3 regions of the Candidatus Thiothrix phosphatis genome follow, and region 1 is predicted to be linked to each of the others. Evidence: predicted binding sites of a transcription regulator. Region 1 holds the regulator's gene; each other region holds the start of a gene.
What was found. The regulator FNR, encoded in region 1, switches genes on or off when oxygen is low (the NO sensors DNR and NnrR bind a similar motif). The targets are predictions, from matches to a motif close to TTGATNTANATCAA.
Positions count from the first base shown of each region.

Region 2: the regulator FNR is predicted to act here: its motif matches at 3,690-3,703, upstream of VSS37_RS02245 (cytochrome-c peroxidase).
Region 3: the regulator FNR is predicted to act here: its motif matches at 7,829-7,842, upstream of VSS37_RS11885 (cytochrome-c peroxidase).

Region 1 is NZ_JAYMYJ010000129.1:33,114-42,700, forward strand. Features, by position in the region: gene VSS37_RS14990 (pectate lyase family protein) at 1-708, opposite strand, end outside; gene ccoN (cytochrome-c oxidase, cbb3-type subunit I) at 1,096-2,529, shown strand; gene ccoO (cytochrome-c oxidase, cbb3-type subunit II) at 2,543-3,157, shown strand; gene VSS37_RS15005 (cbb3-type cytochrome oxidase subunit 3) at 3,161-3,343, shown strand; gene ccoP (cytochrome-c oxidase, cbb3-type subunit III) at 3,340-4,245, shown strand; gene ccoG (cytochrome c oxidase accessory protein CcoG) at 4,412-5,806, shown strand; gene VSS37_RS15020 (FixH family protein) at 5,824-6,330, shown strand; gene hemN (oxygen-independent coproporphyrinogen III oxidase) at 6,631-8,016, shown strand; gene fnr (fumarate/nitrate reduction transcriptional regulator Fnr) at 8,026-8,778, opposite strand; gene VSS37_RS15035 (DUF3149 domain-containing protein) at 8,953-9,069, shown strand; gene pssA (CDP-diacylglycerol--serine O-phosphatidyltransferase) at 9,152-9,587, shown strand, end outside.
Region 2 is NZ_JAYMYJ010000019.1:953-10,539, reverse strand. Features, by position in the region: gene VSS37_RS02260 (cation:proton antiporter domain-containing protein) at 1-1,495, shown strand, start outside; gene VSS37_RS02255 (helix-turn-helix domain-containing protein) at 2,516-2,779, shown strand; gene VSS37_RS02250 (helix-hairpin-helix domain-containing protein) at 2,875-3,567, opposite strand; gene VSS37_RS02245 (cytochrome-c peroxidase) at 3,749-5,212, shown strand; gene pyrE (orotate phosphoribosyltransferase) at 5,216-5,857, opposite strand; gene VSS37_RS02235 (cation:proton antiporter) at 5,927-7,741, shown strand; gene asd (archaetidylserine decarboxylase) at 7,710-8,552, opposite strand; gene prmB (50S ribosomal protein L3 N(5)-glutamine methyltransferase) at 8,622-9,524, shown strand; gene VSS37_RS02220 (hypothetical protein) at 9,532-9,587, opposite strand, start outside.
Region 3 is NZ_JAYMYJ010000112.1:37,925-47,511, forward strand. Features, by position in the region: gene VSS37_RS11835 (ZIP family metal transporter) at 1-375, shown strand, start outside; gene VSS37_RS11840 (response regulator) at 380-1,051, shown strand; gene VSS37_RS11845 (ATP-binding protein) at 1,048-2,163, shown strand; gene VSS37_RS11850 (c-type cytochrome) at 2,299-2,598, shown strand; gene VSS37_RS11855 (NAD(P)/FAD-dependent oxidoreductase) at 2,613-3,971, shown strand; gene VSS37_RS11860 (invasion associated locus B family protein) at 4,184-4,660, shown strand; gene VSS37_RS11865 (glutamate--cysteine ligase family protein) at 4,665-5,738, opposite strand; gene VSS37_RS11870 (nitroreductase family protein) at 5,735-6,442, opposite strand; gene bfr (bacterioferritin) at 6,701-7,171, shown strand; gene bfr (bacterioferritin) at 7,184-7,651, shown strand; gene VSS37_RS11885 (cytochrome-c peroxidase) at 7,911-9,041, shown strand; gene VSS37_RS11890 (DUF2237 family protein) at 9,191-9,562, shown strand.

The sequences.
Region 1 (9,587 bases):
GTCGGTCTTGACACCGGGGTTGCGTTCCTCACTGTGGACAAGCAGGTTATGGTGCAGGCTGATGGAATGGGAGCCTTCCGACCCCAACAGGATTCCCCGGCTGCCGGGGCCTTCGTCGTTGGAGCCATTGTACAGGCTGGGGCCGATAACGCTGTTGCTGATGGTGATGTCATGCGCATCGTACCAACTGGAGACGATCTCATCGGTTCCCCAGGAGAAAGAGCAGTGGTCCAGCACGACATTGTAGGTTTGCGCGCCATCGGTTTTGCCTTCAGCACCGGCTATCGTCAGCGCATCGCGGCAACAGTTGGGTTTGTCGGCAGCCCCGGCGCGGAAACGGACATGCTGGATCAGGACATCATGGCTTGCAACCGTGAAAGGCTCCCGTTTGATGTCCGGCACGCCGGTGATCATGACGCCATCGCCTGGCGCTGTCTGGCCAAAAATGGATACGTAAGGATGGTCAATGGTCAAGTTGCTTTCCAGCCGGATGACGCCTCCGGTGGCAAAGACGATGATGCGCGGGCCGGTTTTTTCCACACAACTGCGCAAGCTGCCCTCCCCGGTGTCTTCCAGGGAGGTGACTTTACAGACGGTGCCTCCGCGTCCGCCGGATGTCAGTGATCCAAAACCTTCCGCGCCCGGAAAAACCGGCAGCGCATGGGCGTAGGTGATGCAGATGAAGTACAACAGCAGGGTGCGCAACATTGCTCGGCCTGATTATTGATATAGGTCAAGACTAGATAAAAAATTCCCTGGTGTCCATGCATGCTGTTGCTTATCAGACACAAATAATGCTGGCTTGTAACCAGAATTAGCGAAAAAGTGCTGTTTTTGCTTGGTGTTAATTTGTCATCTGATTGATAGTTGAACCTCTTTTTGTAAGTTTGTTTGATATAAATCAATAAACTTGTATTTCTTTGTTTTGTCTCTAATTCGCTACAGTTGATATTGATTTTAATCAAGCATGGGGTGTCCTCTCTGATAGATGCTCTATAAGCCGGACTATCTGTTTGTTCGATGGGTTGTTCCGCGCCTTCCCACACGGAATGTTCTAGGTGGCGAAGTTTGAAACTTACTGTTCGGAGGGACTTTATGCAAAACCAGCAGACCTACAATTACAAGGTCGTGCGGCAGTTTGCCATCATGACGGTGATCTGGGGGATCGTCGGCATGCTGGTGGGCGTTCTTATTGCTGCACAGTTACGTTGGCCGGAATTGAATTTCGACGTTCCGTGGCTCACGTATAGCCGTCTACGCCCCCTGCATACCAATGCGGTTATCTTTGCCTTTGGCGGTTCGGCGCTTTTTGCGACATCGTTGTATGTGGTGCAGCGCACCTGCCATACCCGTTTGATTTCTGATGGCTTGGCTTCATTTGTGTTCTGGGGTTGGCAACTGATTATCCTGCTGGCGGCGATTTCTTTGCCCTTGGGGTTCACCTCCGGCAAGGAATATGCGGAACTGGAATGGCCGATTGATTTGCTGATCACAGTGGTGTGGGTTGCGTATGCGGTTTTGTTCTTCGGCACGATCATGAAGCGTAAAACACCGCATATTTACGTGGCGAACTGGTTTTATGGCGCTTATATCATCACGATCGCTGTTTTGCATGTGGTCAACAGCGCTGAGTTGCCGATCGCTTTCTTCGGCGGCAGTTGGCTGAAGTCCTATTCCGCTTACCCAGGCGCCATGGATGCGATGACGCAGTGGTGGTATGGCCATAACGCGGTGGGTTTCTTCCTGACGGCGGCGTTCCTGGGCATGATGTATTACTTCGTCCCCAAACAGGCTGGGCGCCCGGTGTATTCCTATCGCCTGTCGGTTGTGCATTTCTGGGCGCTGATTTCCACCTATATGTGGGCCGGCCCGCACCATCTGCATTACACGGCGCTGCCTGACTGGACCCAATCCCTGGGGATGGTGTTCTCCCTGATCCTGCTGGCTCCCTCCTGGGGCGGCATGATCAACGGCATCATGACCTTGTCGGGCGCGTGGCACAAACTGCGCACAGACCCGATCCTCCGTTTCCTGATTGTTTCCCTGTCTTTCTACGGCATGTCCACGTTCGAAGGGCCGATGATGTCCATCAAGACAGTCAACGAGCTTTCCCACTACACCGACTGGACTATCGGCCATGTGCATTCCGGCGCGCTGGGTTGGGTGGCGTTGGTTTCCGTTGGCTCCTTGTATGCGCTGATCCCGAAATTGTTTGGCCGTGAAAAGATGTACAGCATCAAGCTGATCGAAGTCCATTTCTGGGTGGCGACGGTCGGCATCGTGCTGTATATCGCGTCCATGTGGATCGCGGGCGTCATGGAAGGCTTGATGTGGCGGGCAGTGAATGCTGACGGCACCTTGACCTACAGCTTTGTCGAGTCGTTGAAAATGGTTTATCCGTTCTACTTTGTACGTTTCCTAGGTGGCGTCCTGGTCTTGGGCGGGATGTTTATCATGGCGTACAACGTCTGGAAGACTGTCGCAGGGGCGCAAGCCGTTGATGACGCCATTCCTGCACCGGCCCACTAAGGAGGATTGAATCATGAGTGCTGGACATGCAGTCGTTGAGAAAAACGTGGGCCTGATGGCCATTTTGATCCTGGTCGTGGTGAGTTTCGGCGGGCTGGCGGAGATCGTGCCGCTGTACTTCCTGAAAGACACCACGGAGCCTGTCGAGGGTTTGAAGCCTTATTCGGCGCTGCAACTGGAAGGGCGCGACATCTATCTGCGGGAAGGCTGTTACAACTGCCATTCCCAGATGATCCGTCCATTCCGTGCGGAAACCGAGCGTTATGGCCACTATTCCGTCGCGGGTGAATTTGTCTACGACCATCCGTTCCAATGGGGTTCCAAACGCACTGGCCCCGACTTGGCGCGTGTCGGTGGGCGTTACAGTGATGACTGGCAGCGCGTGCACCTGAAAAACCCGCGTGACGTGGTGCCGGAATCCAATATGCCTGGGTTCCCGTGGTTGGCTGAAAACACGTTGGATGGCGCGGACACCGCCGCCAAGATGAAGGCCATGCAAACGCTGGGCGTGCCTTATACGGATGAGGAAATCGCCAAAGGTGCAGACGAAGTGAAAGGCAAGACTGAGCTGGATGCGCTGGTCGCTTATCTGCAAAACCTGGGCACTGTCATCAAGACCAAGCGGTGATGGATGATGGACTACAACGATTTCCGTGGGATAACGACGTTGATGGTGCTGATTGCTTTCTTTGCCGTCGTGTGGTGGGCGTACAGCAGCAAGCGCAAAAAGCGCTTTGAGGATGACGCCAACTCCATTTTCGATGAGCAGGAAGAAAAAATGCACGATGCGTCAGTTAAGGAGGTAGACAAATGAGTGGATTCTGGAGTGGTTGGATCATTCTGATCACATTGGGCAATATCTTTGCCTGTTACTGGCTGGTTCGCTGGACTTCGAAGAAGGCTCCGGGTGAGGCGGCGACGGGCGATGTCACCGGACATCGCTGGGATGACCTCGAAGAGTACAACAACCCGCTGCCACGCTGGTGGTTGTGGCTGTTCTATATCACCTTGGTGTTTGGCCTGGTGTATCTGGTGCTGTTTCCGGGTCTGGGGTCTTTCAAGGGCGTATTGGGCTGGGGTTCCCACGAAAGCCAGTATGAGGCTGAAATGGCGAAGGCGGCGGAAGCCTATGATCCGGTCTTCAAGAAGTTTGCGGCCATGCCGGTTGAGCAGGTCGCAACGGATGAAGACGCCAAGGGAATGGGCCGCCGCATGTTCCTGAGTTACTGTGCGCAGTGCCATGGTTCTGACGCGGGCGGTGCCAAAGGCTTCCCCAACCTGACAGACAATGACTGGTTGTATGGCGGGGCACCTGAGCAGATTGAACAGACCATCCTGAATGGCCGTCAAGGCGTGATGCCGCCGCACCCCGCGCTGAGTGCCGATGACCTTGACAAGGTGGCCAATTACGTCGCCAGTTTGAGCGGGCGCACCGAAGGCGTTGACACGGCCAAGGCTGAGGCGGGCAAGGCGCTGTATCCAACCATGGACTGCATTGCGTGCCATGGCGTGGATGCCAAAGGCAATCAGGCGATGGGTGCGCCTAACCTGACCGACACCACTTGGTTGTATGGCTCTTCCCTTGACACCATCAAGGAAAGCATCTCCAAAGGCCGTAATGGCACAATGCCAGCGCATGCCGATTTCCTCGGCGCGGACAAAGTCCATTTGTTGGCAGCGTATGTCTACGGGTTATCCCATTCGGCGGGCAAATAAGCCTCACTTCCACAGGCCGTCAACGGGCGGCCTGTTTCTTGATAAATGTCGTAAAAGTGTTTTATAAAACAACAAACTGTTTTGCAAACCACTTTTCGTCAAATAATTCCGGCCTCTTGCGTGCTAGCTTGCAAGCCTTGTGACTGGTCTGGCTGAAGGTGGTGAAATGTCTGAAAATCCTGTCAAAACTGACGCCGGGGATGGCAACGGCGGCAGCTTCTATCAAAAGCACAACAAGATTTATCCGCGCAAGACGAAAGGGTTGTTCACCAATCTGCGTAAGTTCTCAGTATGGGGTCTGCTGGGGTTGTACTACGTGCTGCCCTGGCTCAGGTGGGATGGCCAGCAACTGGTGCTGTTTGACCTGCCTGCGCGCAAATTTCACATTTTCGGCATGACTTTTTGGCCGCAGGATTTCTTCTATCTGGCGGTGTTGCTGATCCTGGCGGCGTTGCTGCTGTTTTTCGTCACGGCGTTGGCCGGACGTGTTTGGTGTGGTTATGCCTGCCCGCAAACGGTTTGGAGCGAAGTTTATATTTGGATTGAGCAATGGGTGGAAGGTGACCGCCCGCAACAGATCAAGCTCGACAAAGGGCCATGGGATCGGGCCAAAATCGGCAAAAAGGCGCTCAAGCAGGTGTTGTGGATATTCTTCTCACTATGGACAGGGTTTACCTTCGTTGGTTTTTTCGTGCCGGTGGAAACGCTGTGGTCTGATCTCGCCAGCGGTGTGATTGGCGGTTGGGCGTTGTTCTGGATCCTGTTCTACAGCGCCGCCACCTATGGCAACGCAGGCTTTCTGCGCGAGCAGGTTTGCCTGTACATGTGCCCTTATGCGCGTTTCCAGAGCGCCATGTTCGACAAGGACACCCTGATCATTTCCTACGATGAGGCACGCGGCGAACCGCGCGGCTCCCGCAAGCGTGGGGCGGACAAGCCTGCCAGCGTGGGGGATTGTGTGGATTGCACCCTGTGTGTGCAGGTTTGCCCGACCGGCATCGATATCCGTGATGGCCTGCAATACCAATGCATTGGTTGCGCCGCTTGCATCGACGCTTGTGACGGCGTTATGGACAAAATGGGTTATCCGCGCGGTCTGGTGCGCTATACAACCGAGCATGCCCTGAAGGGTGGGGTGACCCACGTCATGCGTGTGCGCACCTTCATTTATGGCGGGTTGCTGGCGGCGATCGCGTTGGCCTTGCTGTATTCCGTCTTGCACCGCGTGCCGTTGGAAATGGATGTCATCCGTGACCGCAACGCCCTGTACCGGGATAGCGGGGATGGCAATATTGAAAACATCTACACCCTGAAAGTCATCAATATGGATGAGCAGGAGCACCATTACGCCATTAGCGTTTCCGGCATTGAGGGAATGAAGCTGGTAGGCGCAGAAAATGTGGTGGTGCAGTCCGGCAGGGTGGCTGAAGTGCCGGTCAAGGCAGTGGCCAACCCTGACAAGATGGCTTCCCATAGCCAGGAAGTGATCTTCCATATTGAGGCAACGGACAGTCCGGCGCTGGTTGCAACCCAAAAGGCCCGTTTCCTCGGCCCGAATTGATCAAGGAGAATGACCGCATGTATGTTCAAGTTGAGGATGTCAAACCATGGTACAAGCAGTTTTGGCCATGGGCACTGATGGTGATGCCAGCTACAGCCGTGGTTGCTGGCCTTTATACGTATTCGTTGGCTGTTTCCACCCGCAGCGCGATGGTGGTGGATGATTATTACACTGAAGGCAAGGCGATCAACCAGTCGCTGGAGCGTGGGCGAAAGGCTGCAGCGTTGGGCTTGCATGGCAACCTGTCCCTGAATGGGCAGGCGGCGCGGTTGCTGCTTGACAATCCCAGCGTCCAACCCCTGCAACAGCTGGAGCTAAAGCTCTATCACGCCACGCTGGCGGATCATGACCAAGTGGTCATGTTGCACAATGCGGGAAATGGCGTATGGGCTGGCGAAGTGGCGCATCTGGCGGCAGGCCGATGGTATGTGGATCTGTTGCCGCAAGATGAAAGTTGGCGGCTGGAGGGCGTGTTGCCTGCCTCCAGCCCGATCGCCACTGTCGATTTGCAGCCAGCTTTGTAGGGATGCTTTTTCCAGGCGGATAATGCGTGTAAAAAGAAGGCCCTCCAAATGAGGGCCTAAGTGCTTTAGGGTATGTAGAGCGTTGTGAAGACCACCGGTTCAGAGGAGGTAACGAACATCAGCACCAGCAATCTCCACGGCACATTAGACCTATTTTCAGTAGGGTTTACAATCCGGCAAAATCTGGTTTCTTGATGCAGATCAATTATCTTTGATGTTTTATTTCAGGCGCTTGCAATTGTATATAGGTTGCAGCATGTATTATAAACTGCCTTGGTTTGGGTGGAAAAAGAGGTCATTATGAGCATAGTCCAATTCGATGCAGAGTTGATCCGCCGTTATGACACGGCGGGGCCGCGTTATACATCGTATCCAACGGCGGTTGCGTTTGGGTCTTTTACGGAAGATGAATACAAAGCGCATGCTTACATGAGCAATGAAGACCCCATCCCGTTGCCATTGTCGCTGTATTTCCATATCCCATTCTGTGACACGGTGTGCTTTTATTGCGCCTGCAACAAGATCGTCACCAAAGACCACGCCAAGGCGGCTGCCTATTTGCAATACCTGTTCCGTGAAATCGAAATGCAGTCCAAGCTGTATGACCGCGACCGGGTGGTGGAGCAACTGCATTGGGGGGGCGGCACGCCCACCTTTTTGAGCCATGATGAAATGCGGGCGTTGATGGAAAAAACCCGTCAGCATTTCGCCCTGCACATTACCGATGATGGCGATTACTCCATCGAGATTGACCCCCGTTCCGTGTCGGTGGAAACCATCGGGGTGCTGCGTGAAATCGGTTTCAACCGTTTCAGCCTCGGGGTGCAGGATGTGGACGCAAAGGTGCAGGATGCCGTCAACCGCATCCAGCCCATTGGGCAGACGGTTTCCATTATCGACGCCTGCCGCGCACAGGGTGCCAAGTCCATCAGCGTGGATTTGATTTATGGGTTGCCGTTCCAGACTGTCGACAGTTTCCGGCAGACGCTGGACACGATGATTGGCATCTCGCCCGACCGTATTTCCGTATTCAACTACGCGCACTTGCCGAATTTGTTCAAGCCGCAACGGCGCATCAATGAGGCTGACCTGCCGTCACCTGACACCAAGTTGCAAATCATGCAATTGGCTGTCGAGCATCTGACCGCCGCAGGCTATGAGTATATTGGCATGGACCATTTCGCCAAGCCGGACGATGAGCTGGCGCAGGCCCAACGGCAGGGGACGTTGCACCGTAATTTCCAAGGGTACACGACCCATGCGGATTGCGATTTGATTGGCATGGGGGTCAGCTCCATCAGCAGTGTGGCGGAGTGCTACAGCCAAAACGCCAAGACGCTGGAAGAATACTACGCCACCCTCGATACGGGGCATTTGCCGGTCATCAAAGGCTTGACCCTGGATGAGGACGATATATTGCGCCGTTATATTATTCAGCAACTGGCCTGCCATTTCCGGTTGGACTTTGGGCAGGTTGAGCGTTTCTTCTCGCTGGATTTTGCGGATTATTTCACGCGTGAACTGGAAGTGCTGCAAACCATGACGGAGGACGCCTTGTTGCAATTTACCCCAACAGGCTTGGAAGTTACGCCGCGCGGACGGTTTTTAATTCGCAATATCTGTATGGTGTTTGATGTGAGCTTGCGCAAACAAAGCGCGCAGCAGCGTTTTTCGCGGGTGATTTGAAACTGTTGTTTAGAGCACGTCGCTGGCCGGACGGCAGGTATGGTGGGCCAGTTGTTTGAGGCGGCTCATGTCGGCAATTTTTACCAAGCGGTGTTGGACAGAAATGATGTTTTCTTCCTGTAGCCGTGAAAACATGCGGCTGAGGGTTTCGACCGCCATCCCCAAATAATTGGCGAGGTCGTGGCGTGCCATCGGCAGGTTGAATTCATTGGCGGAAAAGCCGCGCTCCCGGTTGCGCTCTGACAGGCTGGAAAGAAAGGTGGCCAAGCGTTCTTCGGTGCGCATTTGCCCCAAAGTCAGCAGCAACATCTGTTCACGTTCGATTTCCGTGCCAATCTGGCGCATCATCTGCCCACGCATGGCCGGTAGTTTGCCGCACAATTCTTGGAAGTTTTCCATGCTTAACTCACACACCAGGGTATCGTCCAGCGCTTGCGCGTCGCAGGTATGCCGGTCGTGTGCGAAGGCATCAAACCCCAGCAAATCGCCAGGCAGGTAAAACCCCAGGATTTGTTCTTCGCCGTCCGGGGTGGAAAGGGAGGTTTTGACTGCGCCAGCCTTGACGGCAAAGATGGCGTGCTGGTTGTCATCGCGGTGAAAAAGGTAGTCTTTTTTCTTGATCTTGACGGTTTTATTGATGGAGTTTTCCAGTAAGTCCAGTTCCTCCCGTGTCAGGCCGCGCGGCAGGCATAACTCGCTCAAGCTGCAATTATGGCAAGCGATGGCGGCTTTCTTGGTGCTGTGTAAAGGAACTGTCTTCATGCCTCATTCCAAGCTGTGCGGATGATTGGATGGTTATTTCCTAACCCATTCCACGATTTTTCCCAATCGCTTGTAGTAATCGTTTTCTTGATGTGAATCAAAGCGCTGTGAGTGGGTTCGCCTAAACTTCAATTTTACACGTTTCGTGTTATTAGTATAGGAGCATAGGCTACCATGGCGGAACTACTCTTTGGAAGCTGGATGGGGATATTGACCATTATTGTCATTCTATTCATGGTGGTGATGATGGTTTATCTGGGTTGGGTGTTTGTGAAGAAGTCGGGCGAATAAGTCCAGGCGCAAAAATTCATTCCACTTTGCCAGGAGGCTGGCTAATATGCTGTTACGTTTGTGAACAGGAAATAATATTAAAGTGGAAGACCAACAACCAGAATGCCAGGCGGCCCCTCCCCGTAAAGGGATTTACCTGTTGCCTAATTTGTTGACCACCGGGGCAATGTTTGGTGGTTTTTATGCCGTGGTGGCGGCCATGCAGGGCAAGTTTGAAGCCGCAGCAATTGCAGTGTTTGTCGCCATGGTGCTGGATGGCCTGGATGGGCGGGTGGCGCGCATGACCAATACACAGTCAGAATTTGGTGCGCAATACGACAGCATGGCTGACCTGATTTCATTTGGCGTGGCTCCGGGGCTGGTGATGTACCAATGGGCGTTGGTGCATTTGCAGTCGTATGGCGTGACCTGGGGAAAGGCTGGTTGGCTGGCGGCCTTTGTTTATGTTGCATGCGCGGCGTTGCGTCTGGCGCGTTTCAATACCCAGATCGGGAAAGTGGACAAGCGGTTTTTTGTCG
Region 2 (9,587 bases), on a different contig from region 1:
GCTGGCTGACAGCCCGTCAGAGCTGCTCTTGCAGGTTTCCACCGCCGCCCTTTTGTTTGTTTCGATGCTGCTGGCCGGACACTATACCCTCCGCCCCCTGTTCCAATACATTTCACGGGCGGAATCCATCGAGCTTTTCAACATCACCGTGTTGCTGGTGGCGCTGACCGCCGCTTGGATCACCCAATCGCTGGGTTTGTCGTTGGCTTTAGGCGCATTTTTGGCCGGGATGTTGTTGAGTGAAACCGAGTATAAACACCAGATTGAAAGTGAAATACGCCCATTCCGCGATATTCTGATGGGTATTTTTTTCATTGCAGTAGGCACCAAGCTGGATCTTGGCATTTTGCCATCGCTATGGCTGCCGGTGTTGCTGCTGGTGCTGGGGTTGACCGCTGGCAAAGCGCTGCTGGTCGCTATCCTGACCCGGCTGTTTTCCTCCAATGGCGGTGCCGCCCTGCGCACCGGATTGGTGTTGGGGCAAGGTGGGGAATTTGGCTTTGCCCTGCTCGCCCTGGCGTTGAGCAATCAGGTGGTGTCTTCCAGCGAATCCCAGACCACCCTGGCAGCCATCGTGATCAGCATGGCGCTTTCACCACTGATCATCCGTTATAACGACAAGCTGACCAAGCAACTGCTGGCCGATGCCCAGGCGCGTCAGCATTCCCACAATGCCCAGGCGTTCAGCTCCGCCATTCAGGAAGTGGAAAACCATGTCATCCTGTGCGGCTACCGGCGTATGGGGCAGAACCTGGCGCAGTTCCTGCACGAACAAGGAGCCCCTTACATTGCGCTGGAGCTTGACCCCGGCATCGTGGAAAAAGCCTGGGAGGCAGGCGACCCAGTGTTCTATGCGGATGCGACCCGCCCTGAAATCCTCCAAGCCGCCGGGTTGGAGCGGGCACGGATGGTGGTGGTGACGGTCATTGACATTGAAGCCGCCAAACGCATGGTGGAAGCTGTCAGGCAGAAACGGGCCGACATACCCATATTGGTGCGCACCCGCGACGAGCGTCACCTGGAAGCCTTGGAACAGCTGGGGGCCACCAATGTTTTGCCGGAAACCCTGGAAGCCACCCTGATGATCACCCAGCTGATGCTGGAGCAACTGGGCTTTAGCCCGGACGAGGTGTTCCGGATGACGGAAAAGATCCGGAGGGACAGTTACCGTTCGCTACGCAGCTACTACCACGGCGACCAGGTAAAATCTGAACCCGGCAAGAGTCCGGTGGAAGCATTCCTGCATACGTTTACCGTACAAGAAAATGATTTTGCTGTTGGCAAGCATATCGCTGAACTGGAGCTGGAGCGGTTTACCGTTTGTGTCAAAGCGCTGCGGCGGGGCGTTATCCGTGGCGAACAACCTTCAACGACCATCAGTTTGCAAACCGGCGATGTGCTGGTGCTGGAAGGCGGCAATACCGACGTTTTCCTGGATGTGGAAAGTCACTTACGCACTGGCGGGAAAAATGCAAAAACTGCCACCTCGGTTTGAGCAGCCGCCACGCATTGAAACATAGGTCACGCTGTCTTATTGGAAATGTTTTTTCAGTTGGCGGCTGGTTTTGGATTCTGCCTGCGTCGTATCCTGCATCAGTTGACCATTATCAAAATTAGCCTGAAAAGCACACGATTTCCTGATCGCCATTACATCCGTCAGATCCGGTTATTTAATCTACTACCGGAAGCAGCAACCCCAACCTTGGAATTTGTAACGGTATTGGTTACATCGCAGTGACTTGGACACTTTATTGGACTCTGTATGCCTGAATTCACGTCCTCATTTTTATATTGCTGACTTTCCAGCTAACGTGACTGTATTTTAAACGCAGCATCCGAATTAATGCACATTTTTGATACGGTAATTTCATCCAGCCATTGAGACAATATTTTTGTATTCTTCCATAAAAGCCCACGAAGTGATTAAAAAACAACCTCAACAGACACTTTTATTACCGCTTATGATGGATAAATTGCCGCTTATCTGAGCATGCGTGTTTATATTCTACTCTATGGTATTCTTTTATCCAGGATATGCGTTTATCTAGATGCTTTTGGTAGATTCATTATCAAAAGTAAAATCTTGGATGCAGCTTGGGCAAAAGAAAGTAGTGCCGTTATTTTCGTGATTGCGGATGGTCGCTGGTGAAAATTGCCAAATGTTGTTCTGCTCTGGATTTGCACATGCCGAAACCTGATGTACAGATCAGGCAGCAAGGGGTTGGTCGTAGGTGCTCGACTGAGTTGGTAAGCTTCTGGATTCTGATGAACTTTCCGGACAGTTTGGTGTCTACATAATCGCAAGTTGCCGTTGTCATGTCAGGGCTTAATTCACTGACTTTTTACGGAGCGGGTACATGTGTCCGTATTGCAAGGATGCAAACGGGTGGTATCTGGAAAAATCACCTCCGAAGCAATAAAAGGGATTTTTGCAATCACAACTCCTGAAAAACAGTTGGCTGCGGTTCATGAAACATTATGTAGAATCGTATCCGACAATTATTAAAAAGGTTGCATGAATATGACGAATACATCTTCTCGTGTCGGTCTGGACTCCTCCCTGTCAGAAACGGTCGCCCGTACTTTGCAGGACTATCTGGATACTCTAGGTGATCATGAAGCATCCAATATCTACCGTCTAGTTCTGGATGAAGTTGAGCGCCCCATGTTGGAAATCATGATGCGCTACACACATGGGAATCAGTCCAAAGCCGCACAGTGCATGGGCATTAATCGCGCCACCCTGCGCACTAAACTGAAACGCCACAACCTGCTCTGATCATCAGGCAAATGTGTTCGCATTTCAGTTAAAATAATGCCCGCTTCAAGCGGGCATTATTGTTTTATCCTTAAAAAACCTGATCACTATTCTGTTTATCCTTTCAGGGAAGCCTGAAACTTTTTTAGGCCATCCCAATCTTCCGCAGCAGCCCACTTCGCTTGTGAAGCCCAACTTTCCGCTGTGGCTTTACTGTAACGGATACCACTGGGAGCCAAACGCTCACTTAGCTCATCCACTGTCAGCTCTGCCAACTGGGCGTAACGCCCGATACCCGCAACATACATCGCTTCAGCCAATTTGGGGCCAATGCCTGCCAATTTAGTAAAATCATCCTTACTATCGTCATTACCCGCGTCAGTCACGATGGGCACCGCCGCTGGAGTTGCTTCCGATTTCATTTCCGTTGTTGCCATGGCCGGAACAGGGTTTGCATCCGCTTCAATCTTTGCGGATGGTTCTGCTTCAAACGCTTCCTCTACTGCCGGGACAGATTTGGCTTCCGGCGAAATAGGATGGACATCAATTAGCGCAGGCTCCGGCTCAGGGATTTTCAAGGCAGCGCCCATCGCCTTCGCGGCATCAGATTGGGCCGCCGCCAACGCTTCCTGCAATTCGTGGTTTTTCTGTTGCAGGCCCTCAACTTCCTTGCGGATGGTCTGCAATGCGGCCTCAGCATTCTTGCCGGGATTGGGAACGAACAGGCGGACAAAAATCCATTCCACTACCCAACCCGCCAATACGCCGAGAATAAATACGCCTAATGATTGGGAAATTTCTTCAGACATTACAGCACTCCATGTTTTAGCGTGTATTTAATGCTTTTTATCAGCAAACAGATTCTAGCGACCTGTTGCAGGGGACAGAATACACCAAATGGTAGGGTTAAGCAGACAAACCTCCTCCCAGCTTGATCTATCGCAATGTAATAATGGCCTCACTCACATGCCCAGAAATGCTTTCCTTGTCATGCAGTTACAATTTTTCATCCTGATATGTGCGCTCACGTTACTGCAAGGCTGTAACGATGAACGCGCCGCCAGCATTTATATCCCGAACAATAGCAGCGCACCGGTGCTACGTTCCGATTTGGATAGCTCCCTGCGCGAGCTGATCCAACAATATGGTTTGAAGGGTGATCCGGCGCAACAGTTGGCCTTACCCTCCATCGAAACGCCGTTGGCGCAACTGGGCATGAAACTGTTCTTCAGCAAAACCCTATCCGGCAATCTGGATGTGGCTTGCGCAACCTGCCATCACCCCCTGTTGGGCGGCGGCGATAACCTGTCGCTGTCGATCGGGGTAGACGCCATCGATACCGATATACTGGGCAACAAGCGCATGTTGCAGGGAAACCTCACGCCTGGTGTTCCGCGTAACGCCCCCACAACATTCAACATTGGATTGTGGAAGCAGTTTATGTTCCATGACGGACGGGTTGAATCCACCGGAAGCGGCATCACCACACCGGATGTCGCCTATCCCCTGCCAGACCCACTGGCGGGCGCTAACCTGGCGCATGCCCAAGCGCGTTTTCCGGTCACCTCCAACCATGAAATGCGAGGCAAAACTTTTGACGCTGGCGGCACCACCCAATCCTGCCGGGAACGGCTGGCCGAACGCCTGGGAGGCTATGGCGTCGGTGCCGGGCTGTTGCAGCCGGAGGAAACACAGTACTGGCTGGAACAATTCCGCCTAGCCTACCAACAACCGGACGCAGCGGCGAAACAACTGATTACGGAGCAAAATATTGCTGCTGCATTGTCGGAGTACGAACGTTCACAAATTTTCACCAACAATCCGTGGAAACAATACGTGCAAGGCGACCTGAGCGCCATCAGCGAATCCGCCAAGCAAGGTGCGCTGCTGTTTTTCCGCAAACGTGGCGAAAGCGGCTATGACTGCGCATCCTGCCATCGGGGGGATTTTTTCACCGATGAACAATTCCGTAATGTGCTGACGCCCCCCATCGGCCCAGGTAAGGGCAACACCGACCCTGCGATCCAACAAGACTATGGGCGCTGGCTGGTGACGCACAATCCGGACGACAAATTCCGTTTCCGCACCCCTAGCCTGCTGAATGTGGCGGTGACCGGCCCTTGGGGACACAACGGCGCGTTCACTGCGCTTGACGGCATGGTCGAACACATGCTCAACCCGTTCCAGTCAGCGATCCACTACAATCCGGCGCAGTTGCAACAGGCCAATGTCCCCAGCAGCCATTTGCAGCAAAACCTACGGGAAATGTTGAGCTGTGATACGGATATCGCTGGTCAGGAATACCGCCAGGAAGATGTGCAACTTCTGCTTGCCTTCCTGAACACCCTGACAGACCCATGCGTCACCAACCCCGCCTGCATGGGCAAATGGACCCCATCCACAGACGCCACCCAACAAGACCCGCAAAAACTCCAACTAAACGCAACGTTCTGACCGTCAAACGCCATACCGGTTGCGGTACGCCTGCACCTGCTCCAGCAGCGCCGCGTCGTGCAGGTTGTCACCGACATGGCTGATGACTTCCCGCAACCCAACGATGCTGATGACGGCAGCGCCGTACAACGCCTCCACTTCCTGCACCGCCGATTGCGCACCTTTGCCGCGTTCCTGGCGGTCGAGGGAAATGGCGACGGCAGCCAGCGTTGCGCCCTGCTCCGCCACAATCGCAGCGGATTCGCGGATGGCGGTGCCTGCGGTCATCACATCATCCACCACCAGCACCCGGCCATGCAGCGGCGCGCCGACAATGACGCCACCCTCGCCATGATCCTTGGCCTCCTTACGGTTGAACGCATAGGGGTAATCCCTGCCATGGTGTTCGAACAGGGCGATGGCGACGGCAGCGGCCAACGGGATGCCTTTGTAGGCAGGGCCGAACAGCATGTCAAACTCCAGCCCTGCCTCCACAATCGCCTCCGCATAAAACTTCCCCAACCGGGACAGCGCCGAGCCTGTCCGGAACAAACCGGCATTGAAGAAATAGGGGCTGACCCGGCCTGATTTCAGGGTGTATTCCCCAAACTTCAGGACACCCTGGGCGATGGCGAAATCAAGAAAGTCTTTCTGGTAGGTTTTCATGGGGCTGTCATACTTGCATGATACTAAGACGGATGGATTATAAAGAATACAAGGGCGGTGAACCAACTCATGAGCGAACATATTGCACTGATTCTGGCGACAATCCTGGGCTGCGGACTACTCAGCCAACTGGTCGCCTGGTGGCTGAAGCTCCCCGCCATCCTGTTCCTGTTGCTGGCCGGGATTGCGCTTGGGCCGTTAAGCGGCTGGCTGCGGCCAGATGAACTATTCGGCGACCTGCTGTTTCCGCTGGCGTCCCTGTCCGTGGCCGTGATCCTGTTTGAAGGCAGCCTGACGCTCAATTTCCAGCAGTTGCAAGGCATCCAGCGGGTGGTGCTGAATATGGTTTCCATCGGCATGGCGTCCACCTGGGTGACGATCACCTTATTGGCGCATTTCCTGGCCGGATTCCCATGGGCGCTGTCCTGGCTGTTTGGGGCGATCATGGTCGTCACCGGGCCAACCGTGATTGTGCCGATGCTGCGCACCATCCGCCCCAACAACCGCATTGCCCAAATCCTGCGCTGGGAAGGCATTCTGATCGACCCGATCGGTGCCTTGCTGGCGGTGCTGGTGTTTGAATACATTGTCGCCTCCAGCCATGAAAACCAGCTGACGCATGTCCTGCTGTTGTTTGGCCGCACCATCCTGAGCGGCGCGGCGGCGGGCGTCATTGGCGGCTGGGCGCTGGGCCTCATCCTGCAAAAACACCTGGTTCCCGAATACCTGCGCAATCTGGTGGCGCTGGCGCTGGTCATCAGCGTGTATGAAGCCTCCAACACCTTCAGCGCGGAATCCGGCCTGCTGGCGGTCACCATCATGGGCATCTGGCTGGCCAACACCAAGGGGCTGGATTTTGAAGACATCCTATCGTTCAAGGAAGACCTGACCATCCTGCTGGTGTCCGCCCTGTTTATCATCCTGGCGGCGCGCATCAATTTCGACCAGATCGCGGAATTGGGGATGGCCGGGGTGCTGGTGTTCCTGGGCGTGCAGTTCATCGCCCGCCCGTTGAAAATCCTGGTTTCCACCCTTGGCTCCGACCTGACATGGCGGGAAAAGGCGCTGCTGGGCTGGATTGCGCCCCGTGGCATCGTCGCCGCCGCCGTCAGCGCCATTTTTGCCCTGAAATTGAAAAATTCCGGCTTGCCAGAGGCGCATCTGCTGGCACCACTGACCTTCATGCTGATCATTGGCACCGTCATTTTCCAAAGCGCCACCGCCCGTCCGCTGGCCAACTTTCTCAAGGTGTCGGAACCGGAGCCGCATGGTTTCCTGATTGTCGGGGCCAACCCGGTTGGCCGAGCCTTGGGCGCGGCCCTGCGGGAGGAGGGTTTCCGCGTCCTGATCAGCGACACCAGTTGGGAGAAAATCCGCGACGCCCGCATGGACGGGTTGGACACCTACTACGGCGATGTGACCTCGGAGCACGCCGACCGCCATCTGGACCTGGTGGGGTTAGGCCGCCTGATCACCGTATCGGCACGGGATGCAGCCAACCAGTTGGCGGGCGTCCGCTTCCAGCGCGAATTCGGCAAGCAAAATATTTTCAGCCTGTGCCCCAGCAAAAGCAGTGCGCGCAACGAAACCCTGCGCATCGCCCAATGCCTGTTCGGCAACCAATACCATTACTCGCTGCTGATGCAATGGCTGGGAAATGGCGCGCAAATCCGCAAAACCCGCTTGAGCGAGAGCTTCACCCATGAGGATTACCTGCGCCAGCATGGCGACCGGGCGATTCCGCTGTTCGCCAAAAACCCCAAAGGCAGGCTTTACATCATGACGGAAAAGAACAGCACCAAGCCTGCGTCTGGCTGGGAAATACTGGCGCTAGTCATGCCGGACACAGCGCCTACAACGTCGCCAACCGCCCGCCCAACTTGAGCGGGCTGCCCGCCGCCAAACCTGTTTCCCATTGCACAGCGGAATTTTCCAGCAGCAAAATAACGGTGGAACCCATATTGAACCGCCCCATTTCTTCCCCTTTGGCCAACGCCACATCCGGGAAGCGCTGACGTTTGACGCCCCTGCCCTGTGGTGGCGTCACCAGCCCATCCCAAACGGTTTCGATGGCGGCGACATTGATTGCCCCCACCAGCACCATCGCCAGTTTGCCAAAATCGGTGTCGAACAGCGCGACCACCCGTTCGTTACGGGCGAACAGGCGCGGCACGGTGCGCACGGTATGCCCGGCCACGCTGAACAGCCTGCCTGGCACATACACTTGCTCAAGCAAACTGCCGGACAGCGGCATATGGATGCGGTGATAGTCGCGGGGCGACAGGTAAATAGTCATGAATTGCCCATTCATGAACGGCGCGGCGCGCGCCTCATCCCCGCCCAACAATTCCAGCGCGGAATAGTCATGTCCCTTGGCCTGGAAAATCCGCCCCTGCTCAATCCGGCCCGCTTGGCTGACTGTCCCATCCACCGGGCTGACCAGCACGTTTTCCCCTCCAGCAACCGGACGCAGTTCCGGCTTGAGCGGGCGGGTAAAGAATTCGTTGAACGTGGTGTAGCTGGCCGGATCGGGGTTGACCGCCTCATCCAGGTCAACCTTGAAAACCTTGCTGAACAGACGGATCGCGCGGGGCACAACAGCCGGACATTGGATACGGGTGAGGCGGAACACCAGCCGGGAAATGAAGTGGTGCGGCAGGATATAAAGCGGCCAGGACTTGAGGATGTCGATCATATTCATTGCTGTTGGAGTATTGCGTGAAAATGCGGGATGATACGGCAAATTTGCCACACTGTGTTAATCATGGACTTCGACCATACCGACCTTCTGACCATCAAAGACTACATCCGCTGGGGTGCCAGCCGCTTCGCCGAAGCCGAATTGAGCTTTACGCATGGCATGGCGTCGCCCATTGACGAGGCTGCTTATCTGGTGCTGCATACCCTGCACTTGCCGGTGGATGCCCCCGACCTGTACTTCGACAGCCGCCTGACGGCTTCCGAACGCGCCGCCGTCGCCGACATCATCCGCCAACGGGCGGAAACCCGCCGCCCTGCCGCCTACCTCACCCACGAAGGCTGGTTCTGCAACCTGCCTTTCTATGTGGACGGGCGGGTGCTGATCCCGCGCTCGCCCATTGCGGAAGCCATCGAAAAACAGTTCGCGCCGTGGATTGAGCCGCATGAAACGCACCACATCCTCGACCTTTGCACCGGCAGCGGCTGCATCGGCATCGCCTGCGCCTACGCCTTTCCGCATGCGCAGGTGGACCTGAGCGACATTTCGGAAGACGCGCTGGCGGTCGCACAGATCAACATTGAACGCCACCAGCTTGGCGGGCAGGCGCAAGCCATCCAGTCCGACCTGTTCGCCCATTTGCAGGGCCGCCGCTATGACATCATTGTCAGCAACCCGCCGTATGTGGACGCGGAAGACATGGCCGTCCTCACACCCGAGTTCCTGCATGAACCGGCGCAACTGGCGCTGGCTTCCGGCGCTGACGGGCTGGATCATGTCCATCGCATCCTCAAGGGGGCGGCGGAGCATTTGACCAATCACGGGATTCTGGTGGTGGAAGTGGGCAACAGCCAGTATGCGCTACAGGCTGCTTACCCGGATGTGCTGTTCCATTGGCTGGAATTTGAACGCGGCGGTGACGGCGTCTTTCTCCTCACCGCCGATCAGGTGCGGGAACTGGCGGGCTGACTGGCGCTCACTGGTACGAATAGTAGGAAGCGTCACTGCCGCCACCACTGTACGGGTAAGCAG
Region 3 (9,587 bases), on a different contig from region 1:
GGTTTCATTATCGGCGCAGGTTTTGCCGCAGGCGGGGAAACCGGGCCGATACTGGCGCTGGGGTTGTCGGTGGAACTGCTGTTCCTGGGGCTGGCGCTGACTTCCGAAGCCACCAGAGGCTGGCGTATTGTGGTGATCGCCGGGCTGCTGGGCGTCACCGTGCTGGTATGCGCCGTGCTGGGTGTGTTCCTGCTGTCCGGCGCGTCGAATACGGTGATTGCGGCGGCGTTGGCCTTCAGTGCGGCGGCTTTGCTGTACTTGGTGACGGAAGAATTGCTGATCGAAGCGCATGCGGTCGAGGAAAAACCTGTCGCCACCTTGGTGCTGTTCGGTGGTTTTTTGGTGTTCTGGAGCATTCAGTTGCTGGGAGTTTGAAGGCGTGCGGATACTGGTGGTCGAAGATGACGCCTTGCTGGGCGATGCGGTTCAGGCCGGGCTGAAACAGTCCGGCCATGCGGTTGACTGGGTGCGTGACGGGATGCAGGCCGACCATGCGCTGGCGACGGAAGCATATTCCGCCGTGGTGCTGGATTTGGGGCTGCCGCGCCTGTCCGGGCTGGAAGTCCTCAGCCGGTTGCGCCGCCGCCAGTCCGCCTTGCCGGTGCTGGTGCTGACGGCGCGGGATACGGTGGAAGACCGCATCCTGGGGCTGGACCAAGGGGCGGACGATTACCTGGTCAAACCGTTTGATATGGGCGAACTGAACGCCCGCCTGCGCGCGTTGGTCCGCCGCTCCGGTGGTTTTGCCAATCCGGTGTTGCGGGCAGGCGGGGTGGAGCTGGACCCCGCAGGCCATCGCGTCATGTATCAGCAGGAAACCGTGGAGCTGGCGGCGCGCGAATTCACCGTGCTGGAGGCGTTGATGCTGAATGTGGGCAAGGTGCTGTCCCGCGCCCAACTGGAAGACAAGCTGTACGCCTGGGGGCAGGAGGTGGAAAGCAATACGGTGGAAGTGCACATCCATCACCTGCGGCGCAAGCTGTACCCGGCGTTGATACAGACCATCCGTGGCGTGGGTTACCTGATCCCCCGCGACCAGGCAGGTGAATGATGTCCTTGCGGCAACGCTTGCTGCTGCTGGTGCTGGGCGTGGTGGCGCTGGTGTGGTGCGGGATGGCGGCGTTCATGTATTTCGAAACCCGCCATGAGCTGGATGAAATGCTGGAACATTATTCCGAGCAGGTCGAGTCCGTGTTCCGGCATCACGGCCATGAGCGGGAGGAAGATGAAGGCCATGGGGTGGAATTGTCGGATGCCCGCCAAGACTTGGCGAAGAAAATCACCCTCCTGGCGCTGTTTCCCTTGCTGTTGGTCTTGCCGGTGCTGGCCGGGTTGCTGTGGTGGGTGGTCGCCGCCGGGTTGCGCCCGCTGGTTAGCCTGACGCAGGCGGTGGCCAGCCGTAGCCCGGACAACCTGGCGCCCTTGACCCTGGCCGCCACGCCGGGTGAAGTTGCCCCCCTGGTCGGGCGGCTTAACCACCTGTTTGGGCGGATTGGCAGGCTGATTGAAAACGAACGCCGCTTCACGGCCGATGCCGCGCATGAATTGCGCACGCCAGTCGCCGCCATCAAGGCGCAATTGCAGGTCGCCAAAGGCGCGCAGGATGCGGGGGAACACCAGCGGGCGCTGGATAACGCCATTCAGGGCTGCAACCGCGCCACCCACCTGATTGCGCAACTGCTGACACTGGCGCGGCTGGAAAGTGTGGACGCTTCCCGCCTGCAAACCTGCGTATTGCCTGTTTTGGCGGCGGAAGTGATGGCTGACATGGCCCCTGCCGCCTTGCAATCCGGTGTGACGCTGGAGTTGTTGGAGGGCGAAAAGCTTGCAATCAGGGGTTTTCCTGCCTTGTTGCAGGTGATGTTGCGCAACCTGCTGGACAATGCGGTGCGTTACACCCAAGCCGGGACGCATGTGCAGGTTGCCATCTTCCGTGAACAGGGCAAGGCCTGCCTGCGGGTCACGGATAATGGCTCCGGCTTGCCAGCGGATGAGCTGGCGAAAATTACCCAACGCTTTTACCGTGCCTTGGGTACGCAAACGGAGGGCAGCGGGCTGGGGCTTTCCATTGTGCAGCGCATTGTTGATATTCACCACGCCCGGTTGTCATTTGAATCTGCCGGTCAGGGGCTGATGGTTCTGGTCAGGTTTCCTGCAAACTGACGGGTATCCGGCAAATGTCATATATCAATCATGTTTTGTTTATATCAATAAAATGTATGATTAAGGGCGATGCAAACGAGCAATGAACCCCAATAAGTTTGCAGGCAATAAAAAATAATCCATGTGAGTTTTCCAATGAAACATATGTCGATTCCGGCAGCATTCGTGTCACTGCTGCTCCCCGCGCTTGCTTCGGCAAATTCCCTAACCCTCAGCCACCCTGGCCGTACCCTCGCCGCCAACTGCTTCCAGTGCCATGGCACGGATGGTTCCGGCCTTGAACATCTGGCGGGCAAAAGCCGTTCCAGCATTGCCAATGAGTTGCTGGAAATGCAGTTCAAACCGGCAGGCAAGCAGATCATGAATGTCCATGCGATGGCTTATACCGATGAAGAAATCGCTTTGATCGCCGATTACTTCTCCAAACAAAAATGACAGGGAGGTTGGGTATGGATCGTAGAAAATTTCTGGCCCATTTTGGTGTCGGCGCTTTGGGTATGGTTTTGGCAGGCCCATTATTGGCGGAAGACAAGGGTGGCGGTAATGCCAAATCCAACAGTGGGGCAAGCAGCAGCAAAACCGGCGCAACGGTTGGCTCCCTGATGCCGGGCAATACAGGGGCGAATGGCCGTATTGTGGTTATCGGTGGTGGTATGGCAGGCGCTACAGTCGCCAAATACTTACGCATGTGGGGCGGGACTGGTGTTGATGTGACGTTGGTCGAGCCTAATGCCGCCTATTATTCCAACATTTTCAGTAATATGGTGTTGACGGGGGAACGCACCCTTGGCCAACTGGCATTCCAGTACAGTTCGCTGACCAGCAAATACGGTGTCAAGTGGGTGGCGAAGTCAGTGACAGCGATTGACCCGGTCAGTCAGAGGGTCATGCTGTCTGATGGCAATTCCCTGCCATATGACCGTCTGGTTATCGCACCGGGGGTCGAGTTCGACGCTTTGCCGATGTCTGGCGCGGCGGCTGCGCAGGCAAAGGTGGTCCACGCCTGGAAAGCAGGGCCGCAAACCACATCGTTGCAGGCGCAAATTGCCGCCATGACCAGCAAAGACACGTTCATCCTGACGATTCCGGCAAAACCTTACCGTTGCCCACCAGGGCCGTATGAGCGCGCCTGTGTGGTGGCCGACTACCTCAAGCGGGTGAAAGGTGGCGGCAAGGTGATTGTGCTGGACGCCAACCCGGGCATTCAGGCGGAAGTGAACAATTTCACCAAAGCTTTCACTGACCCCAAATTGCACGGCAACACCATCACCTATGTGCCGAATGCCTCCCTCATCAGCATTGACGCAGACAGGGGGAAGGTAAGCACGACTGCTGGCGCGTTTACCGGCAAGGTCATCAATGCCATTCCGCCTCACAAGGCCGGTAGGGTCATCACGGATTCCGCTACCGGCCTGGCGAATGTTGCTGGCCGCTGGGCTGGGGTGAACATGTTGACTTATGAGTCCACCGCTGTTCCCAACGTGCATGTTATCGGTGATGCTGCGGCCACCTCCCAACCAAAGGCGGGGCATATTGCCAATGCGGAAGCCAAGGTATGCGCCGATGCCATTATCCATTTGCTGCGCGGAGAAGCAGTGAACCCGGCACCGATCACCAACTCAGCCTGCTTTACCCCGATCACCAGAGGGACGGCCTCATGGCTATCCGTGGTGTACCGCTATGACCCGGCATCAGCCAGCATGTTGCCAACCGGCAACGGTGTTACTGAATCCGCTGGCATCAGTTCAGACAACTACGAGCAGATGCTGAAATGGTTCAGCAACCTGATGTCGGATACGTTCTCCTGATCCCTTCTCCGGGGGAAGGGCGGCAGATGCCGCTTTTCCCCTTCCCTGAGTTTGCTGGCGTCCGGAGGGGAACGTCCGGTAGCCTCATGAATGATGGTATTCTGCCGAGCGCTTTGGTGGTTGCTTGCCTGACGTATGAATGCATATCGGCAGGATAATGGAGTGTGAGATACTGTCATTTTATTTTTGATGAAAATATCAGGAAGGCAAGTATGCAATTGGGTTTAAAAGCGCTCATGTTGGGTGGTTTGCTGGCAGCTGGCGCGGCACAGGCCGCTGACAGCATTGATGGGAAGCATTTTGGCGACTGGGGCGGGGCGTGTGACAGCAAACTTTGCTACATCCAGCAGGCGTTAAGCAGCAAGGGGCAATTGTTGATGGCGACGGCTATCGGCTATTTGCCGGGCAAACCGTTTCCGGCGGTGCTGATCCAATTGCCGAAAGGGGCGCAACTCCAGGAAGGCGTGTTGCTGCAAGTCGATAATCACGCTGCCATCAAGTTTGAAGGGAAGTGTGAAAAAGATTCTTGCTTTGCCGGTTTCGCCCTAGACCAGAAAATGCAGCAGCAGTTCCAGCAAGGTTCCAAAGCGGTGGTGAGCTTTATACCCGCGCCGAAACAAAAGCCGGTTTCACTGCCGCTCTCGCTGAAGGGCATTGGCAAGGGCTTGAGTGCTTTGCCTAAGTCCTAAAGTGTCAAGCGGACACTTTCATTTCCAGCAATTCATGCGCGGGTGTGCGCTTACGTTGGAGCATGTCAAACAGTGGTTCCAGCCGTTCATGATCCGGATCGTCCGCCAGCGCCTTGTCAGCGGCGTACAGCGCCTGCCAGGCGAAACGGAACACCAATGGGTTGTCGAAGCCCTGGAGGGCCGCGATCTGGTGCAGATGGGTGTCCGGCGTGATCGCCCGCCCCGGCAGGGATTCATCCAGCACCAACCCCTTGAGCAGGGCGAATAGCGCCGCATACAGCGTGAGGTCTGTGCTGGAGTCAAACGCCTTGAATTCGATCCGCCCGGCTTCGGCGGGGTGGCGTGGGGCTTTGGTCAGGGTCGGGTTGGAGTGGAGCAGATAGGCGCTGTCCGGCGGGAAGGTCAGCACCGCTGGCCGTGGGCCAGTGCGTTTCCAGGTGCGGATCGACAGCCCCGGCCAGATTTCACCCGCATAAAACGGTGAGCTGAAACTGAACGGCGTGATGAACGGGCTGTAATAGGTCAGCTTGCTGGCGGCGTCCACCATGTCAGCACTGTTCATGCCGGGGCGTGACAGGCTCAGGTCAGGCCCGTAGGTCAGCATGGGAATGTGGGCGGTGTCGCGTTCCTCTGGCGATTCGCTGCGTTGCTGCGCCAGTTCGAACGCATTCAACGGCGGATCAGGCGTGAAGCGCGTCTGCTGCGGGTTGAAGCTGACCGGAGCCGGTCGGTAGCCGTAATCGGCGGCGGTTTCCAACAACAGCCGGTAGCTTTCCTGCAATTCGCCCAGCGCGCCCTGGATGCTGTTGTGGATGGTGGTGCGGATTTCGATGCCTTTGGGCACGCAGGTGAGCAATGCGCCATCTGCGCTGAAGCGTTCGTAGCCTTCGATATACCAGCGTTTGCGGCGGATGCCCGCATCGCCCTGGCGCAAATGTTCGGTGTCGGCGGCGTATTCCGGCAGGCGGTCGACGATTTGCTGGAAGTCCTCAAAGCGGGTGTTGGTGAAATCGGCGAACCTGCCGTCAGCGCGATAAAACGCCACTTCGTGTTCAATGCCAAACCGGAATGGGTTCATGCGTTTGTCTCCTGTTTGTCCAGCGAAATCCAGGCGCTCCAACTGTCCGGCGGGCCACGGCGATTGCGCAGCTTGCCGTCAACGATTTCCATGCCACTGTCTTCCGGTGCTGGGAACATGAAAACCGCGCCCAGCAGTTTCTGGGTGGCGGGAATGCCGCACAGCTTGAAGCACTCGCTGGAAGCCAGCACGCCGCCGCTCGACCAGTAGCTCTGGATGTCGCGCGCTTCGCTTGCCAGCAGCAGGTTTTGTACAGCGGCGGCCGCAGCGGCGAGGTGTTCCTCGTTCATGTGCAGGGCCAGTTCAGTGGTTTTGGGTTCCGGCAGCCACGTCGCCAACACGACCGAACCGGCGGCGGCCAGCATGCGGATAATGGTGGCGTCCTCGCTGATGTTGCTGGTGTTTTTTTCCAGCAGGCAATGCGCCAGTGTGAGACAGGCGTTCTGGTCAAGGGCATAGAAACGCCACGGCACACAGGAGACCAGACCCTGCTGATGGTGAATCCGGTTGGCCGGGTAGTGGAAGGGTGCCCAACCGGCGACCCGTATGGCTTCTTCCACATGTTCGCGGAAACCATGCGGAATAGGGGCTGGTGTGTGTAATGAGCCCAATACCTTGCGGGTGCGGCGGCGACGGATGACCTGGTCCACCGCCAGAGCCAAAGCCATATCTTTGGGCTGAAATATGGAGTGTAAATATGTCATGGCGCATTCCTTGGTAGCGGTGCGTAGTAAACGTCACGCTGGCTGAGACAGAGATGGCTTGCGTAAGAATGAGATCGGTTTCACTTAATAATATTAATTCTCATTTGTCAATGCAAATGAAATCACCTTGTTGGGAATGATTCTGATAATCGTTAAATAAGTAATTGTTGTGAAAGGGAAATAGATAATTGACCGTTTTGGCGGATGAGGAATAGCATGACTTTTATCAAAAAACCAACCTAACAACAGGAGACACCTATGAAAGGAAATCCCGACATCAACCGATCGTTCAATCTGGTGCTACGCAGCCAACTGACGGCGATCAACCAGTATTTCCTGCACGCCCGCATGTGCAAGAACTGGGGTTTGGGCAAGTTCAATGAGAAGGAATACAAGCGTTCCATCCAGGCCATGAAACAGGCAGATGAATTGATTGAACGCATCCTTTTCCTGGAAGGCCTGCCCAACCTGCAAGATCTTGGCAAGCTGTACCTTGGTGAAGACGTGCCGGAAATCATCGCCAATGACCTGCGTCTGGCGGGTGAAGTGGTGGCGGAGCTGCGTAAGGTCATTGCCGAGTGCGAACAGGCGCAGGATTTTGTTTCCCGCGACATGTTGCAGGAAATCCTCGAAGAAGAGGAAGAGCAAATTGACTGGCTGGAATCACAGCAATGGGCGATCAGCAACGCAGGCCTGCAAAATTACCTGCAATCGATGATGGATGCTTAAGGAGAGCACACTATGAAAGGAAACGACCGTGTTATTGATGTGTTAAAAACGCTGTTGGCGGGTGAACTGGCGGCGCGCGACCAGTATTTCATCCATTCACGCATGTGCGATGACTGGGGCCTGAGCAAACTGTACGAACACTATGAGCATGAGAGCATGGAAGAACGCGGCCATGCTGACGCCATCATCCGCCGTATCCTGTTCCTGGAGGGCACGCCTGACCTCAACAACCAGGACCAGCTCAATGTCGGGGCGGATGTTCCTGGTATGCTCAAAAACGATCTGGCGTTGGAGTACCACGTGACGGGGGCGCTGAAAGCCGCCATCCAGATTTGTGAGGAAGAGCAGGACTATGTGACCCGTGAAATCTTGCGTGGGCAGCTGGAGGACACCGAACAAGACCATGCCCATTTCCTGGAAAAACAATTGGGCCTGATTGACAAGATTGGCCTGCAAAACTACCTGCAATCGCAGATGTAGCCCTTCCCGGCAACCTCTGTCCAGGCACGCGCGGTCTGCGGATGCGGCGCTTTACCCAGATACGGGTGTTGTCATGCCAGCCCGCCATGTTCATGGGCATGTGGAATGCCTCATCCTGTGTATCCCAAAAAACCAATCATCATAAGCGAAAAACCCTATCGGGATGGACGGTAATACTTGATGTGCGTCAAGTTTGCATTGCCGTCCCGACTTAACATGACTGCTTGGACGATTTACCCATAAAAAGTAGGAGATGCTCATGAACGTGCAAGTTGTGATGGTTTCGCTGCTCACCCTCGGCATGGCGACGGCGGTGTGGGCGGAAGATGCTGCGAAAGCGGAGCCAGCCAAAACGGAGGCGGCAGGGGATGCAGCCAAAACCGCTGATGCGGGCACCGTGAAGGATGAGCCGATCAAGCCGCTGGAGGCCGTTACGGTTAAGGATGAAGCCAAAGTGGAGCTGGGCAAGAAACTGTACTTTGACCCGCGCCTGTCCAAATCCGGCTTTATTTCCTGTAATTCCTGCCACAACTTGAGCATGGGCGGCACCGACAACCTGCAAACCTCCATCGGCGACCATTGGCAGCAAGGCCCGATCAATGCCCCGACCGTGTTGAATTCCAGCATGAATGTGGCGCAATTCTGGGATGGCCGCGCCAAGGATTTGAAAGAACAGGCGGGTGGCCCGATCGCCAATCCGGGTGAAATGGCTTTTACACACGAGTTGGCGTTGGATGTGTTAAAATCCATCCCGCAATATCAGGATGAATTTAAGAGCGCCTTTAATAAGGACGCGATTGACATCGACATGGTAAAAGACGCCATCGCCGCATTTGAGGATACGCTGGTGACGCCGGATGCCAAGTTCGACAAATGGTTGAAAGGCGATGACAGCGCCCTGAGTGAAACCGAGTTGAAGGGTTATAAACTGTTCAAGGAAAGCGGTTGCGTGGCCTGCCACAATGGCCCTGCGGTCGGTGGTGCCAGCTTCCAGAAAATGGGCGTTGTGGAACCTTACAAGACCGACAATCCGGCTGAAGGCGTCGGCGGCCTGACCAAGAAGGATGAAGACCGCTTCAAGTTCAAAGTGCCGACCTTGCGCAATGTGGAGCTGACTTACCCGTATTTCCATGACGGCGCGGCCAAAACCCTGGAAGACGCCGTGCACACCATGGGCCAGCTCCAGTTGGGCAAGAAGTTTACGGATGAGGAAACCGCTGACATCGTGGCGTTCCTGAAAACATTGACCGGCAAACAGCCTGAATTCCAGTTGCCGATACTGCCGCCGTCCACCAATGAGACGCCGCGTCCTGAGCCTTTCAACAAGGCCGACAAGGACAAGGCCAAACAGAAAGACGCCGGAGCCAAAGCTGACGGCAAACAATCCTGATGGGTTTGTAAGTTGTGTAGTGTACGCCCTTTCTCCTGTTTCGACGTGAGGCAGGGGAAGGGTTTTGATTCGGGAGAGAGGAGCGGCGGGGTGGGTCAACTCGCTCCGCCCTTTTATGTTTATCCGTTGATCACAGGGACATGACAGCAATGATGGAGCCGTTGAATATATTGGGTACGGAACTGGAGCCGTGCGGGGCGCATCCGCCAACCGGGTTTTTCCGCGATGGCAGTTGCAACACCAGCCAGCAGGACATTGGCTCGCATACGGTATGTGTGGTGGTGACGGCGGAATTTCTGGCTTTCAGCAAGGAACAGGGCAATGACCTGTCGACGCCGCTGCCTGAGTACGGTTTTCCTGGTTTGAAACCAGGGGATCGCTGGTGTTTGTGCGCCGCCCGCTGGCAGGAGGCGCTGGATGCGGGCAACGCGCCGCGTGTTGCCATTCTCGCCACCCACCAGGATTGCCTGCGCATCCTGTCGCTGGATGACCTCAAGCAATACGCCATCGACCTTTCCTGATGTCTTTGGCCTCAACCAAAAAGCC